DNA from 2 places in the Pseudomonas sp. S32 genome. Region 1 is predicted to be linked to the other one. Evidence: predicted binding sites of a transcription regulator. Region 1 holds the regulator's gene; the other holds the start of a gene.
The links. The regulator FliA, encoded in region 1, starts transcription of late flagellar genes. The targets are predictions, from matches to a motif close to CTAAAGTTTNNNNNNNNNNNGCCGNTAA.
Positions count from the first base shown of each region.

Region 1 (6,840 bases):
CGCCCTGTCGATCGTGGTGCTGCTGGTGTGCGTCTACGCCCTGCGCCCGCTCGACTTCGCTGCGTTCCCCACCATCCTGCTGGTGGCCACGCTGCTGCGCCTGGCCCTGAACGTGGCCTCCACCCGGGTGGTGATGCTGCATGGCCAGGAGGGCCACGGCGCTGCGGGCAAGGTGATCCAGGCCTTTGGCGAGGTGGTGATCGGCGGCAACTACGTGGTCGGTGCCGTGGTGTTCGCCATCCTCATGATCATCAACTTCGTGGTAGTGACCAAGGGCGCGGGGCGTATCTCCGAGGTGAGTGCGCGGTTCACCCTGGACGCCATGCCCGGCAAGCAGATGGCAATCGACGCCGACCTCAACGCTGGCCTGATCGATCAGGCCCAGGCCAAGGCGCGCCGTAGCGAGGTGGCCCAGGAGGCCGAGTTCTACGGCTCGATGGACGGTGCCAGCAAGTTCGTGCGCGGTGACGCCATTGCCGGCCTGCTGATTCTCTTCATCAACCTGATCGGCGGCATGCTGATCGGCATGCTGCAGCATGGCATGAGCTTCGGTGACGCCGGTAAGGTGTACGCCCTGTTGACCATCGGTGACGGTTTGGTGGCGCAGTTGCCATCGCTGTTGCTGTCCACTGCCGCCGCCATCATGGTTACCCGCGCCTCGGGCTCCGAGGACATGGGCAAGCTGATCAACCGGCAGATGTTCGACTCGCCCAAGGCGCTGGCGGTGTCGGGGGGGCTGATGATCGTCATGGGCCTGGTACCCGGCATGCCCCATGTCGCCTTCCTCAGCCTTGGCCTGATGGCCGGCGGTGGCGCCTACCTGGTCTGGAAAAAGCAGCAGAAAACCAAACAGCTGGCGGTGCAGGAAGCGCAACGCCAACAAGACCTGCTGCCCTCGCCACAGCGCGCAGCCGAAACCAAGGAACTGGGCTGGGACGACGTCACCCCGATCGACATGATCGGCCTGGAAGTGGGCTACCGCCTGATCCCCCTGGTGGACCGCAACCAAGGCGGGCAGTTGCTGGCGCGTATCAAGGGCGTGCGCAAGAAGTTGTCCCAGGATCTGGGCTTCCTCATGCCCACCGTGCATATTCGCGACAACCTCGACCTGCAGCCCAGTGCCTATCGCCTGACCCTCATGGGCGTGATCCTGGCCGAAGCCGAGATCTACCCGGACCGTGAGCTGGCCATCAACCCCGGCCAGGTGTTCGGCACCCTCAACGGCATCGCCGCCCGTGACCCGGCCTTTGGCCTGGAAGCGGTGTGGATCGATGTGGGCCAGCGCTCCCAGGCGCAGTCACTGGGCTACACCGTGGTAGATGCCAGCACTGTGGTGGCCACCCACCTTAACCAGATCCTGCAGAAACACTGCCACGAACTGATCGGCCACGAGGAAGTTCAGCAGCTGCTGCAGGTACTGGCCAAGGCTTCGCCTAAACTGGCTGAAGAACTGGTGCCGGGTGTCATTTCCTTGTCGGGGCTGTTGAAGGTATTGCAGGCGCTGTTGTCAGAGCAGGTACCGGTGCGGGACATTCGAAGCATTGCCGAGTCCATCGCCAACAATGCGGCCAAGAGTCAAGATACCGCCGCGCTGGTGGCGGCAGTGCGCGTCGGATTGTGTCGCGCCATCGTGCAAAGCATTGTAGGCGTTGAGTCCGAGCTGCCTGTGATCACCCTTGAACCCAGGTTGGAACAGATTTTGCTCAATAGTCTGCAACGGGCCGGGCAAGGTCAGGAAGACGGTGTTCTTCTGGAGCCGAGCATGGCCGAAAAGCTGCAGCGTTCGCTGATCGAAGCCGCCCAGCGTCAGGAGATGCAAGGCCAACCGGCCATCCTCCTGGTCGCCGGCCCGATCCGCGCCATGCTCTCGCGTTTTGGCCGGCTGGCTGTACCGAACCTGCACGTGCTGGCGTATCAGGAAATTCCTGACAACAAGCAAGTCACCATCGTTGCCACCGTGGGCCCTAACGGCTGAGGTAGTGGATAATGCAAGTTAAGCGATTTTTCGCTGCTGATATGCGTCAGGCCATGAAGCTGGTTCGCGATGAGCTGGGCGCTGATGCGGCCATCATCGGTAACCGCCGCATCGCCGGCGGTGTCGAGCTGACGGCGGCGCTCGACTACAAATTGTCCGCCCTGGCACCGCGGGTGCCCAATGCCGAGCTTGAAGAAGAACTGCGCAAGACCCACTCGCGCATTGCCACGGTTCAGGCCGAGCTCGACCAGCGTCAGGACAACAGCGAGAGCAACCGCCAATTGTTTGCCGGGCAATCGTTGACTGCTGCCGAACCGCTGGTTGAACCCCATGTGGATGCCCCTCAGCCGGCCGCTGCCCCCGCCCAGGCCTCGGTAGACCCGCGTCTGTTCGATGCGATGCGCTCCGAGCTTTCGGGCCTGCGCCAGTTGCTCGAAGTGCAGCTGGGCTCACTGGCGTGGACCCAGCTGCAAGGCAGCAAGCCGCAACAGGCTACGCTGTGGCGCCGGCTGCAGCGCCTGGGCCTGTCCGGGCCGATCGCCCGGGAGCTGCTGGCGCTGACCGGCGAGATTGAGGAGCCGCGCCATGCCTGGCGCATGCTGCTGGCGCACCTGGCACGCATGATCGATATCCCGGAGGTGGAGCCGATCGAGGCGGGCGGTGTGATTGCCGTGGTCGGCCCGGCCGGCATGGGCAAGACCACCACCTTGGCCAAGCTGGCCGCACGCTATGTGCTCAAGTACGGCGCGAACAACCTGGCGCTGGTGAGCATGGACAGTTTTCGCATCGGTGCCCAGGAGCAGCTCAAAACCCTGGGCCGCATCCTCAACGTGCCGGTCACCTACGTCGACCCCGGTCAGTCCCTGGCGGCGGCGCTGGAGCCGCTGCTGCGCAAGCGCGTGGTCCTCATCGACACCGCTGGCCTGCAGGCCAGCGACCCGGCCCTGCGCATGCAGCTCGAAACCCTGGCAGGGCGGGGCATCGCCGCGAAGAATTACCTGGTGCTGGCCACCACCAGCCAGAAGCAGGTGCTCACCGCCGCCTACCACAGCTACAGCCGCTGTGGCCTGGCCGGTTGCATCCTGACCAAACTTGATGAATCGGCAAGCCTCGGCGATGTGCTGAGCCTTGCCATCAGTTACCGGCTGCCGGTGGCCTATCTGACCGATGGGCCGCGCATTCCGGACGATCTTCACCTGCCACGCGGGCACCAATTGGTCACCCGGGCGGTCAGTGTGCAACAGCAGGATGAGCCCAGCGAAGAGGCCATGGCCGACATGTTCGCTGATCTCTACCACAACCCTCGGCGAGCGGGTTGAACATGAAGTGTGTGCAAGGTAGCTATGCCAAGGGGCACGCAGAATTGCCCTTCGTGTGGCCTGAGTCCCAGCGAGACAAGGTAAAGAACAGACATGGGTAGCATGCATCCCGTACAGGTGATCGCCGTGACCGGCGGCAAAGGTGGCGTCGGCAAGACCAACGTTTCAGTGAACCTGTCCCTGGCACTGGCCGAACTGGGCCGCAGGGTCATGCTGCTGGACGCCGACCTGGGCCTGGCCAATGTCGACGTCCTGCTGGGCCTCACCCCCAAACGCACCCTCGCGGACGTGATCGAGGGGCGCTGCGAGCTGCGCGATGTGATGCTGCAGGGCCCTGGCGGGGTGCGTATCGTGCCGGCCGCCTCGGGCACCCAGAGCATGGTGCACCTGGCGCCCGCCCAGCACGCGGGGCTTATCCAGGCGTTCAGCGAGATCGGTGACAACCTTGACGTGCTGGTGATCGACACCGCTGCCGGTATTGGTGACTCGGTGGTCAGCTTTGTCCGCGCCGCCCAGGAGGTCCTGCTGGTGGTGTGCGACGAGCCCACGTCCATCACCGACGCCTATGCGCTGATCAAGCTGCTGAACCGCGACTACGGCATGAACCGCTTCCGCGTGCTGGCCAACATGGCGCAGAGCCCGCAGGAAGGGCGCAACCTGTTCGCCAAGCTGACCAAGGTGACCGACCGTTTTCTGGACGTGGCCCTGCAATACGTGGGCGCCGTGCCCTACGACGAATGCGTGCGCAAGGCCGTGCAGAAACAGCGCGCGGTCTACGAAGCCTTCCCGCGCTCCAAATGCGCCCTGGCCTTCAAGGCCATCGCCCAGAAGGTGGACACCTGGCCGTTGCCAGCCAACCCACGCGGCCACCTGGAGTTCTTCGTCGAGCGCCTGGTGCAACCCACCAGTGCGGGTCCGGTGCTATGAGTGCCAGCGGCTTCAAGATGTACAGCCGCGCGTCGAAGGACGCGCAGTACCAGCTGATCGAGCGCTACGCCCCGCTGGTCAAGCGCATTGCCTACCACCTGCTGGCACGGCTGCCAGCCAACATCCAGGTCGAGGACCTGATCCAGGCCGGCATGATCGGGCTGCTGGAAGTGGCCAACAAATACGACGCCAGCAAGGGCGCCAGCTTCGAAACCTACGCCGGCATCCGCATCCGCGGGGCCATGCTCGACGAGGTGCGCAAGGGTGACTGGGCGCCGCGTTCGGTGCACCGCAACACCCGCATGGTCAGTGATGCCATGCGCGCCGTTGAAGCAAGAACCGGCCGTGACGCTAAAGATCATGAAGTTGCTGCCGAACTCAAGTTGAGTCTCGATGATTACTACGGGATCTTGAACGATACCCTGGGCAGTCGCCTGTTCAGTTTTGACGACCTGTTGCAGGACGGTGAGCACGAAGGGCTGCATGAGGATGGTGCCAGTGGGCAGGCTGAGCCTGCCCGTGGCCTGGAGGACGAGCGTTTCCAGGCTGCGTTGGCCGATGCCATTGCCAACCTGCCCGAGCGTGAGCGCCTGGTACTGGCGCTTTACTATGACGAGGAGCTGAACCTCAAGGAGATCGGCGAGGTCCTTGGTGTCAGCGAATCGCGGGTCAGCCAGTTGCACAGCCAATGCGCCGCGCGCTTGCGCAGCCGTCTGGGGGAATGGCGGGCACGTTGAGCCCGCTGTCGTTGTAGTCGTTTTCCACGTTGTACCGAATTGATTGAGTGCGCGCTCGGGGCCGAGCGCGTTTGAGACTGCTTGGAGGTCTAATTGGACAAGAACATGAAAATCCTCATCGTCGACGACTTTTCGACGATGCGGCGGATCATCAAGAACCTGCTGCGTGACCTGGGGTTCAGCAACACCGAAGAAGCCGATGACGGCACCACGGCGCTGCCGATGCTGGAAAACGGCCACTACGACTTCCTGGTGACCGACTGGAACATGCCGGGCATGTCGGGTATCGACCTGCTGCGCAAGGTGCGCGCCAGCGACAAGCTCAGGGCCTTGCCGGTGCTGATGGTGACGGCTGAAGCCAAGCGTGATCAGATCATCGAAGCGGCCCAGGCCGGCGTTAACGGCTATGTGGTCAAGCCGTTCACCGCGCAGGTTCTCAAAGAAAAGATCGAGAAGATCTTCGAACGCGTCAACGGCTGAGTCACGTCAGGGGGCGCGCCATGAATTCATCACAAACGTCGTTGGGCGAGTTTGAATCCACGCTCAAGAAGCATGCCCAGGAGCTGGTAGAAAGCCTGGAGCGGGGCCGTTTCGGCGAGGCGGTGCAGCTGATTCACGAGCTGAACCAGACCCGCGATCGCGGCTTGTACCAGGAAGTTGGCAAGCTGACCCGTGAGCTGCACAGCGCCATCGTCAGTTTCCAGATCGACCCGACCATCCCGCAGGCCGAAGAGGTGTCGCAGATTACCGACGCCACCGAGCGCCTGTCCTATGTGGTCAAGCTCACCGAAGGCGCGGCCAACCGCACCATGGACCTGGTCGAAGAAAGCACCCCGGTGCTCAACGGCCTGGCCACCGAAGCGAATGCCCTTAGCGCAGACTGGCAGCGCTTCATGCGCCGCGAAGTGGCCGCCACGGAGTTCCGCGACCTGGTCAAACGTGTCGACAGTTTCTTGACGCACAGCGCTGAAGGCAACCGCAAGGTGGCTGGCCATCTGAATGACATTCTGCTGGCCCAGGACTACCAGGACCTGACCGGGCAGGTGATCAAACGGGTCACTGCCCTGGTGACGGAAGTGGAGAGCAACCTGCTGAAACTGGTGATGATGGCCAGCCAGGTGGACCGCTTCGCCGGCATCCAGCATGACCAAGATCAATTGCGTGCAGAAAAAGATCGAGAAAAACATCCGACTCGGGGTGAAGGTCCGCAGATTCATGCCGATAAGCGTGAAGACGTTGTGTCCGGTCAGGACGATGTCGATGATCTGCTGTCCAGCCTGGGTTTTTAAGGAGCACGTTTGATGAGCTTCGGCGCCGATGAAGAAATCCTCCAGGATTTCCTGGTAGAGGCCGGCGAAATACTTGAGCAACTGTCCGAGCAACTGGTCGAGCTGGAAAGCCGGCCAGACGATGCCGACTTGCTCAATGCGATCTTTCGCGGTTTCCACACTGTAAAAGGGGGCGCCGGCTTCCTCCAGCTCAATGAGCTGGTGGAGTGCTGCCACATCGCCGAGAACGTGTTCGACGTGTTGCGCAAAGGTGAGCGCCGGGTCGACTCGGAATTGATGGACGTGGTGCTTGAAGCACTGGATACCGTCAACAGCATGTTTGGCCAGGTGCGCGAGCGCAGCGAAGTGACGCCTGCAACGCCCGAGCTGCTGGCCGCCCTGGCGCGGCTGGCCGAGCCGGGTGCCGCAGCGCCGGCCCCGGCGCCTGCAGCGGTAGCGCCCGAGCCGGTGGCCCAGCCTCCTGTGGCTGAGGCCGAAGCCGACGCGGATATCACCGACAGCGAATTCGAGCAGTTGCTCGACTCGCTAGATGCGGTGAAGGCGCAGGCCGCCGCCGAACAGGTGCAAGACGAAGTCGTTAGCGCGGGCGGTGA
Region 1 covers NZ_JACVVF010000088.1:332-7,171, forward strand. The annotation lists gene flhA (flagellar biosynthesis protein FlhA) at 1-1,975, shown strand, start outside; gene flhF (flagellar biosynthesis protein FlhF) at 1,987-3,294, shown strand; gene fleN (flagellar synthesis regulator FleN) at 3,388-4,221, shown strand; gene fliA (RNA polymerase sigma factor FliA) at 4,218-4,958, shown strand; gene IAE38_RS23360 (chemotaxis response regulator CheY) at 5,064-5,438, shown strand; gene IAE38_RS23365 (protein phosphatase CheZ) at 5,459-6,247, shown strand; partial or broken gene IAE38_RS23370 (Hpt domain-containing protein) at 6,260-6,840, shown strand, end outside.

Region 2 (7,833 bases), on a different contig from region 1:
AGCAGCTCGCCGCAGCAGATGGCATTGGTCAGGTAGTCCTCACCGCACTCGCGGCTGTGGAACAGCACCAGCGTGCTGCCGTCATTGAGGGTGTGGGTTTCACCGTCATAGAGCGAGGCGGCTTGCTCCAAGCAGTCCTGGTAGCGTTCGGTCAGCTCTGCCAAGCGGGTACGTGGCAGGCGCCGCAGCTGCTCCTGCGAGCCCAGTTGCACGGCCAGTATGGCGCTGAACTGCGGTTCATCCGACTCGATGGGCAGCGGTTTGGGCGCGTCGTCATCCAGCAGGCCGGCAAAGGCTTCGTCATCGTCTTCGTCCACTGCAGCCGGCCTTGCCCGTGGTGCCGGCTTGGCGGCAGGTGCGCTGTGCAGGTCATGCTCCAGCTCGTCCTCGTCTTCCAGCTCCGGTTCCGGCTCTGGCGGCGGTGGCGGGGCCAGGCGGGCATGCAGTTGGCGGGCGATATCGCCGATCTCGTCCTGGCGGTCGGTGGCCGGGGTGTAGTGCTGTGGGTCACGCAGCCACACCCGCAGTTGCAACAGTGGCAGGGTGATGTAGCGGCCCTGGCGCAGGCTGAGGGTAAGTGCCAGTACCAGCAGGATGGCGGCCAGGATGCCCATGCTCTGCAGGCTGATCAGCATGGGTTGCTGGAACTGGCTCATGTCCAGGCTGATGCGCAGTTGCCCGGCGGTGACGTCCTGGAAGGTGATCTTGGTCTGATAGACCCCCTCGGTTTCCCCGATCAGGCTGTTGCGCGGGCGCTGCCCGGCTTCGGCGAGGATGCGGTTGTCGACGCTATAGATAGCCGCATGGGCCACCAGCGGGTTCTTCACCAGGTTGCCCAGCAGCACATTGAGGCTGAGGATGTCGTTGGCCACCAGCAGTTCGGTCGCCGAGGTGGCCGTCTGCGTAGTCAGGCTCTGCCCCAGCGCGTCGGCCTGCTCGTGCATGGCCTGCTTGAACTGCAAACCCATCACGCAGGCATAGATCACCAGCGCCAGGGCCACCAGGAAGATGTTGGTGCAGGCGATGCGCAGTGCCAGTGGCACGCGACGTTGACTCAGGGCGCGATAGATCATCAGGAAGAAGTTGTCTGCTTTGACGGGCGTGGGCCGGTTCACTGAGCTCGGCTCTTAATGGCATGAAGTGGGGGGCAGTATAGCGACCCGGGTTTTGTCGGCAAAGTATCGTTGGCGCCCGATGGTCACGGAAAGTCGGTAGAATGCGCATTTTTCATCGAAGTCGGAGCCAGGTTGTGCGCGAAATCGTCCTGATCAACATCACCGGTGAAGATCGCCCCGGTCTCACTGCTGCCATCACCGGCGTCCTGCTGCAGGGCGGGGTGAGCATTCTCGACATCGGCCTGGCGGTGATGCACGGCACCTTGTCGTTCGGCATCCTGGTGGACATCCCCGACAACGAAGTGGCCACCAAGCTGTTGCAGAGCGTGCAGGCCAAGGCCCATGAGCTTAACCTGCAGGCCCGCTACACGCCGATTTCCGAGGCGGATTACCAGCAGTGGGCCGACGGCCACGGTGACGCGCGCCACGTGGTGACCCTGCTGAGCCGCAAGATCACCCCGGACCAACTGCAGCAGGTCAGTGCGGTGATCAGCCAGCACAACCTGACCATCGAGCGCATCGAGCGGTTGTCTGCCCGTGTGGCGCTGGACGCCGATACCAGCAAGGGCAAGGCGGCCATCGAGATTTCGGTGCGCGGTGAGCCTGATGATGCCCAGGCGTTGCGGGCCGAGTTCTTTGCCTTGTCCGAAGCGCTCAGCATCGACATTGCCTTCCAGAAGGACGACCTGTTCCGCCGCAACCGCCGCCTGGCGGTATTCGACATGGACTCGACGCTGATCGAGGCCGAGGTGATCGACGAACTGGCCAAGGCGGCCGGCGTGGGCGAGCAGGTGGCGGCGATCACCGAGCGGGCGATGCGCGGCGAGCTGGATTTTCGCGCCAGTTTCAAGGAGCGCATGGCGCTGCTCAAGGGCCTGGACGTGGGTGTGCTGGACCAGATCGGTGCGTCGCTGCGCCTCACCGAAGGGGCGGAGACCCTGTTTGCCGAACTCAAGCGGCTGGGTTACAAAACGGCCATTCTGTCGGGCGGGTTCACCTATTTTGCCCGCCAGGTGCAGGCGCGGCTGGGCATCGACTATGTGTTTGCCAACGAGCTGGAAGTGGTCGACGGCAAGGTGACTGGTGTTGCCGTGGAGCCGATCGTCGACGCTCAGCGCAAGGCCGAGCTGCTGCAGAAGCTGGCGAGCGAAGAGGGCTTGCAGCTTGAGCAGACCATCGCCGTGGGCGATGGCGCCAACGATTTGCCGATGTTGTCGCTGGCAGGGCTGGGCGTGGCGTTCCGCGCCAAGCCGCTGGTGCGCCAGTCGGCCAAACAGGCCATTTCGACCCTGGGGCTGGATGGGGTGTTGTACCTGCTGGGCCTGCGCGACCGCGACGCGCAGTCGGCGTAGGCGCAGCGTTAGCCGCCTGCTGCGGGGGTGAACCCACTCCCACACGCAGGCGGCGTTATCCTCAACAGGGCATCAGGCTGGCAGGCCGAGCTGCTGCCCCATGCGCACGGCCGAGGCTGCGCCCAGCGATTGCGCCCACTTCACCTGCTGTGGCCCGAACAGGACGATGGCAGTTGAACCCAGCTTGAAGCGGCCCAATTCGGCACCTTTCTCCAGGTGGATGGGCGCGCGGCTGGCTTCATCGTAGCGGAAGGTTTTCAGCTCACGTTTGGGTGGCGTCACCAGCCCTGCCCATACGGTCTCGATAGAGGCCACGATCATCGCCCCCACCAGCACCACTGCCATCGGGCCGCGCTCGGTGTCGAACAGGCACACCACGCGCTCGTTGCGCGCGAACAGCTCTGGCACGTTCTCTGCCGTGGTCTGGTTTACCGAGAACAGCCGGCCGGGCACGTACACCATCTCGCGCAGGGTACCTGCCAGCGGCATGTGCACGCGGTGGTAGTCCTTGGGTGACAGGTAGATGGTGGCAAACTCGCCGCCCATGAATGGCGCAGCCATGGCCGGGTCGCCGCCCAGCAGTTCCTGGGCGCTGTAGCCGTGGCCCTTGGCCTGGAAGATGCGGCCGTGCTCGATGGGGCCGAGCTGGCTGACTGCACCGTCTGCTGGGCACAGGATGCTGCCGGGGGTGTCGTCCAGCGGCCGTGCACCTGGCTTCAGGGCGCGGGTGAAGAAGGCGTTGAAGTGCTCATAGGCGCTCAGGTCTTCGACCAGCGCTTCGCTCATGTTGACCTGGTAGCGTTTGGCGAACCAGGCGGTAAAGGCATTCTTGAACCAGCGCACACGGCACTCGGCGACGCAGCCGGCCAGCCGTGACAGCAGGTGGTGCGGCAGCAGGTACTGGCTGATGATGAACAGACGGGATTTCATGCAGGTTCCTTAGACTTCTACAGGCGTGTCCGGGTGGTTGCCCCATTCGCTCCACGAGCCGGCATAGGCTTTGACACGTGGGTAGCCGAGGGCCTTGGCCACCAGGTAGGTGAAACCTGAGCGGCGGTGGGTCTGGCAGTGGGTGATCACTTCCTTGTCCGGGGTGATGCCCAGCTGCTGCAACACCTGGGCGATGTCAGGGCGGATGCGCAGGTGGTCGTTGAGGTCCATGCCGGCGGTCCACTCGAAGTTGATCGCACCGGGTATGTGCCCGCCCTTGGCCGCCAGCACTTTCTCGCCACTGAATTCCTGCGGACCGCGGGCATCCCAGATGACCAGGTCGTCGGCGCCCAGGCGGCTTTGCAGGTACTCGCGGGTGGCAGTGGGCGTATTGTCGATGTGCAGTGCCACTGGCGTAGTGCCCTTGGCCGGGGCCTCGGTGGACAGTTTGTCCGCAGGCCACGCCTGGATGCCACCATTCAGGTAGTGGTAGCGCGTGTGGCCGATCACGTCGAGCAACCAGATGAAGCGCCCGGCCCAGCCGCCGCCGTCATCGTCGTACACCACGTACACCGCATCATCACGGTGGCCCAGCTCACCGAACAGTTTTTCCAGGTCGCCCAGCGCTGGCAGCAGGCCAGGGGCCGGTGGCTGACCGAGCTGGGTGCGTTTGCCGTCGACAAAGTGCGCGCCCGGGACATGGCCACTGACATAGCGGTTGGCGCTGCTCAGGTCGACCAGGATCAGCTGGGGCGAAGCCAGGCGTGGCAGCAGGTCTGCGGGCTCGATCACCAGCGGCAGGCCGGAAAAGTCGCTCATCCACGGTCTCCAGTGTGCAAAGAGGGGCGATTGTAGCGCAAGGCTCAGGCCTTGCGGTTGGCAAACACGGTCAGGGCCCGCTCGATGCATTGTGCGGTCTTGCCGAAGGCCTGCACGCTGATATCGGCCATGGGCCTGCAACCCTGGTCGGCCACCATCAGCATGAGTACCTGGTCATTCACCGCCAGGGAGCGCAGCAGCACGTGCTCGCCGCGGAACAGGGCACGCAGTGGGGCGGGCAGCAGGGCGTTGAACTGGGTGTGGTTCTCGGGGGTAATGCGCAACTGCCCCGCCTGGGCCATCAATTTTTGTAACAGCTTGTTCGGCGCAACGGGCAGCACCAGGCTCGCGGCCTCTTTGGGCAGGCCGGCCACCTGCTGCACGCGCAGGCAGTCGTTGGCCCGGTCGAGCCCGAGCAGCAGTACGCGCTGCATGCCGCAGGCCAGCAGGGCTTCGCGTGCCTGGGTGGCGAGGTGGACGGTGTTGGTGAACGGGGTCGGCTGGGCCAGCAGGTCCTGGCAGAGCGTGCGCCAACGTGCCAGGTCGTCACTGGTAGGGGGCGGCGGTGCCAGCATATCTGGGTGCGGTCGGCGCTGGTGCCAGGGCCAGATCAGCGCCTCGGCGGGGTGGAACAGCGCCAGCCTGGCATGGCGGCGGGCACTGGCAGCGGCCTGCTGGTGCATTTGCTGCTGCACGTCTTCCAGCGACGTCTGCAGGTAAAGCGCGGTCAGCAGTTGCCAGCGCAGCAGGTGCGGGTTGTCCCAGCCCACCTGAGCGGCCAGGGCCAGGTTGTTGGCCAGCAGTACGGTGTTGGCCGGCTGGTTGAACCAGCGGCGCAGGCCGGGCTCGGCGTCCAGCCTGTGCTGCTGGCTGAGCAGGTCTTCATCGCGGGCTATGTTCAGCACCTGTGCCAGTTGCTCGCGCTCCTCGAGCAGCAGGCGATAGCCCAGCGTGACCCACTGTGGCAGGCGCCAGTGCTCGGCCATGGCCCGGCACAGCTCCAGGATACGGACGCCAAACAGTTCATGCTCGACCTCTGCGGCCACCTCGCCTTTATGGATGACCCGCAGCTCCCAGGTGTCCAGCAGCTTGGGGTGGGCCAGCGCCAGTGGCCACAGCGGCGACAGGAACAGCAGGCTGCCCCAGTGGATTTCCTGCCAGAGCCGCGCCAGGCGGCTGGCGAACAGCCCACTGGCCTGCTGCGAGGCATGCTGGCTGATCAGCTGGAACTGGCAGAGCACCGGCGGGATGTTCTCGGCTGGCACTGATGGCAGGCGCTTGAGCAACTGCGCACTGCGCTCCAGCCCCAGGCGGTTGAGGGCCACCTCCAGGCTTTCGGCAGGCTCGGCCTGGCTGGCGTTGGTGGGGTGGTTGGCTTCACGCATCACCGACAGCACCAGGGCGGGGCTGTCCTGCATCAGTTCGGCGATATCGCGCAGTGAGCGGCGATTGTCGTTGATGGCCGCCATTACCCGGTCATAGCTGTGCTTGGGCACAGGTATGCGAATGCTTTCCAGCAGCTTTACCCAGGCCTCTAACGTACGTGGAGCCTGGCCGGGTACCTTAGTTTCGATTGGCATTTTGACATCAGTCCGAACTGGCTTTTCGCTTTGAGTGGCTATAGTCTGGCGCAGTTCTGCCGATAAGTAGAAGAAGAGTTTTGACGCTTCCGCCACATCCCCTGACCACGACAGCAAGTGCTTTGAATCTATGGCTAAAATTATCGGCATCATCGTCGTATTCGCGAGCGTGCTCGGCGGCTACGTGCTCTCCCACGGCAAGATCGCGGCACTGATCCAGCCGTTCGAAGTACTGATCATTGGCGGTGCGGCCTTTGGTGCATTCCTGCAGGCCAACCCCGGCTACATGACCATGCACGTCATCAAGAAGTCGATGAAGATGTTCGGCTCGCGCTTCACCCATGCCTACTACCTGGAGGTGCTGGGGCTGGTGTACGAGATTCTGAACAAGAGCCGCCGTGAGGGCATGATGGCCATCGAGGCCGACATCGAGGATGCCTCGGCCAGCCCGATCTTTGCCAAGTACCCGACCGTGCTGGCCGATGAACGCATGACCGCGTTCGTCTGCGACTACCTGCGCATCATGTCCACCGGCAACATGGCCCCGCATGAGCTCGAGGGCCTGTTCGACATGGAGCTGCTGAGCATGAAGGAAGAGCTGGAGCACCCGTCGCATGCGGTGACCGGCGTGGCCGACGGCATGCCCGGCTTCGGTATCGTGGCTGCGGTGCTGGGTATCGTGGTGACCATGGCCTCGCTGGGCGACGGCGACCAGGCGGCCATCGGCATGCACGTAGGCGCGGCGCTGGTGGGGACGTTCTTCGGTATTCTGGCGGCCTACGGCTTCTTCGGCCCGTTGGCCAAGTGCCTGGAGCACGATGCCAAGGAGGAGCTGAACCTCTACGAATCGATCAAGGCTTCGCTGGTGGCGTCGGCCTCGGGGATGCCGCCATCGCTGGCCGTGGAGTTCGGGCGCAAGGTGCTGTACCCCAAGCATCGCCCCAGCTTCTCCGAGCTGGAACAAGCGGTACGCGGTCGCTGATCCATGGAAAACAACCAGCCCATCATCGTCAAGCGCGTAAAGCGCTTTGGCGGCGGCCATCACGGCGGCGCCTGGAAAATCGCCTTTGCCGACTTCGCGACGGCCATGATGGCGTTCTTTCTGGTGCTGTGGCTGCTTTCCACGGCCACGCCGGAGCAGAAGATTGCCATCGCCGGCTACTTCAAGGACCCGATCGGTTTTTCGGAAAGTGGCACGCCCTACGTCATCGACCTGGGCGGGTCGCCTGAACTGGCCCCGGAAAAAACCATCAACCCGACGGAGAAGTCCGAGCCTACCCCCGACAACACCATCGAGGTGAACAAGGACCAGGTTGAAACCATGGCCGAGCAGGTTGAGCGGGAGCGCCTGGAGCTGCTGCTGCAAGAGCTGCAGAACAAGGTGGAAGAGAACCCGCAACTGCAGAAGTTCAAGGACCAGATCCTGTTCGAGATCACCCAGGACGGCCTGCGTATCCAGATCATGGATGCCGAGAACCGGCCAATGTTCGACATTGGCAGCGCGCGCCTGCAGCCGTATTTCGAAGACATCCTGCTGGCGATGGCAGACACCATCAAGACCGTACCGAACAAGATCAGTGTCAGCGGCCACACCGACGCCAAACCCTATGCGGGCACTGGCGAGTTCGGCAACTGGGAGCTGTCGGCCAACCGCGCCAACGCGGCGCGCCGGGCGCTGGTGGCCGGCGGGTACCCGGACGATCAGGTGGCGCGGGTGGTGGGCTATGCGTCGTCATCGCTGTTCGACCGCAAGAACCCGTTCAACCCGGTGAACCGCCGCATCGACATCATCGTGCTGACCAAGAAGGCCCAGCGTGATATCGAGGGCGAGCAAGGTTCGAAACAAGCGCCCGCCGCGTCGGCGCCCGGCGCTGCGCCACCCGCTGCGCCCAAGGCCGACAATGACAACGACCAGGCGCCCATGCAGCCCCGCGAGTTGCGCCAGAAGCTGAATATCTTTGAAGATGGCGCGCTGAAGATGGATGAAGCCAAGGAGCAATAGGCCTTTGGCGGTATCAAGGCTGACGGCTGTTTGGC
Region 2 covers NZ_JACVVF010000057.1:18,385-26,217, forward strand. The annotation lists gene IAE38_RS21255 (AhpA/YtjB family protein) at 1-1,115, opposite strand, end outside; gene serB (phosphoserine phosphatase SerB) at 1,250-2,467, shown strand; gene asd (archaetidylserine decarboxylase) at 2,540-3,397, opposite strand; gene IAE38_RS24010 (rhodanese-like domain-containing protein) at 3,407-4,216, opposite strand; gene IAE38_RS21270 (HDOD domain-containing protein) at 4,261-5,796, opposite strand; gene motA (flagellar motor stator protein MotA) at 5,927-6,778, shown strand; gene motB (flagellar motor protein MotB) at 6,782-7,798, shown strand.
Region 2: motA (flagellar motor stator protein MotA) is a predicted target of FliA. The motif match lies at 5,835-5,862, and genes of this name have one in related genera.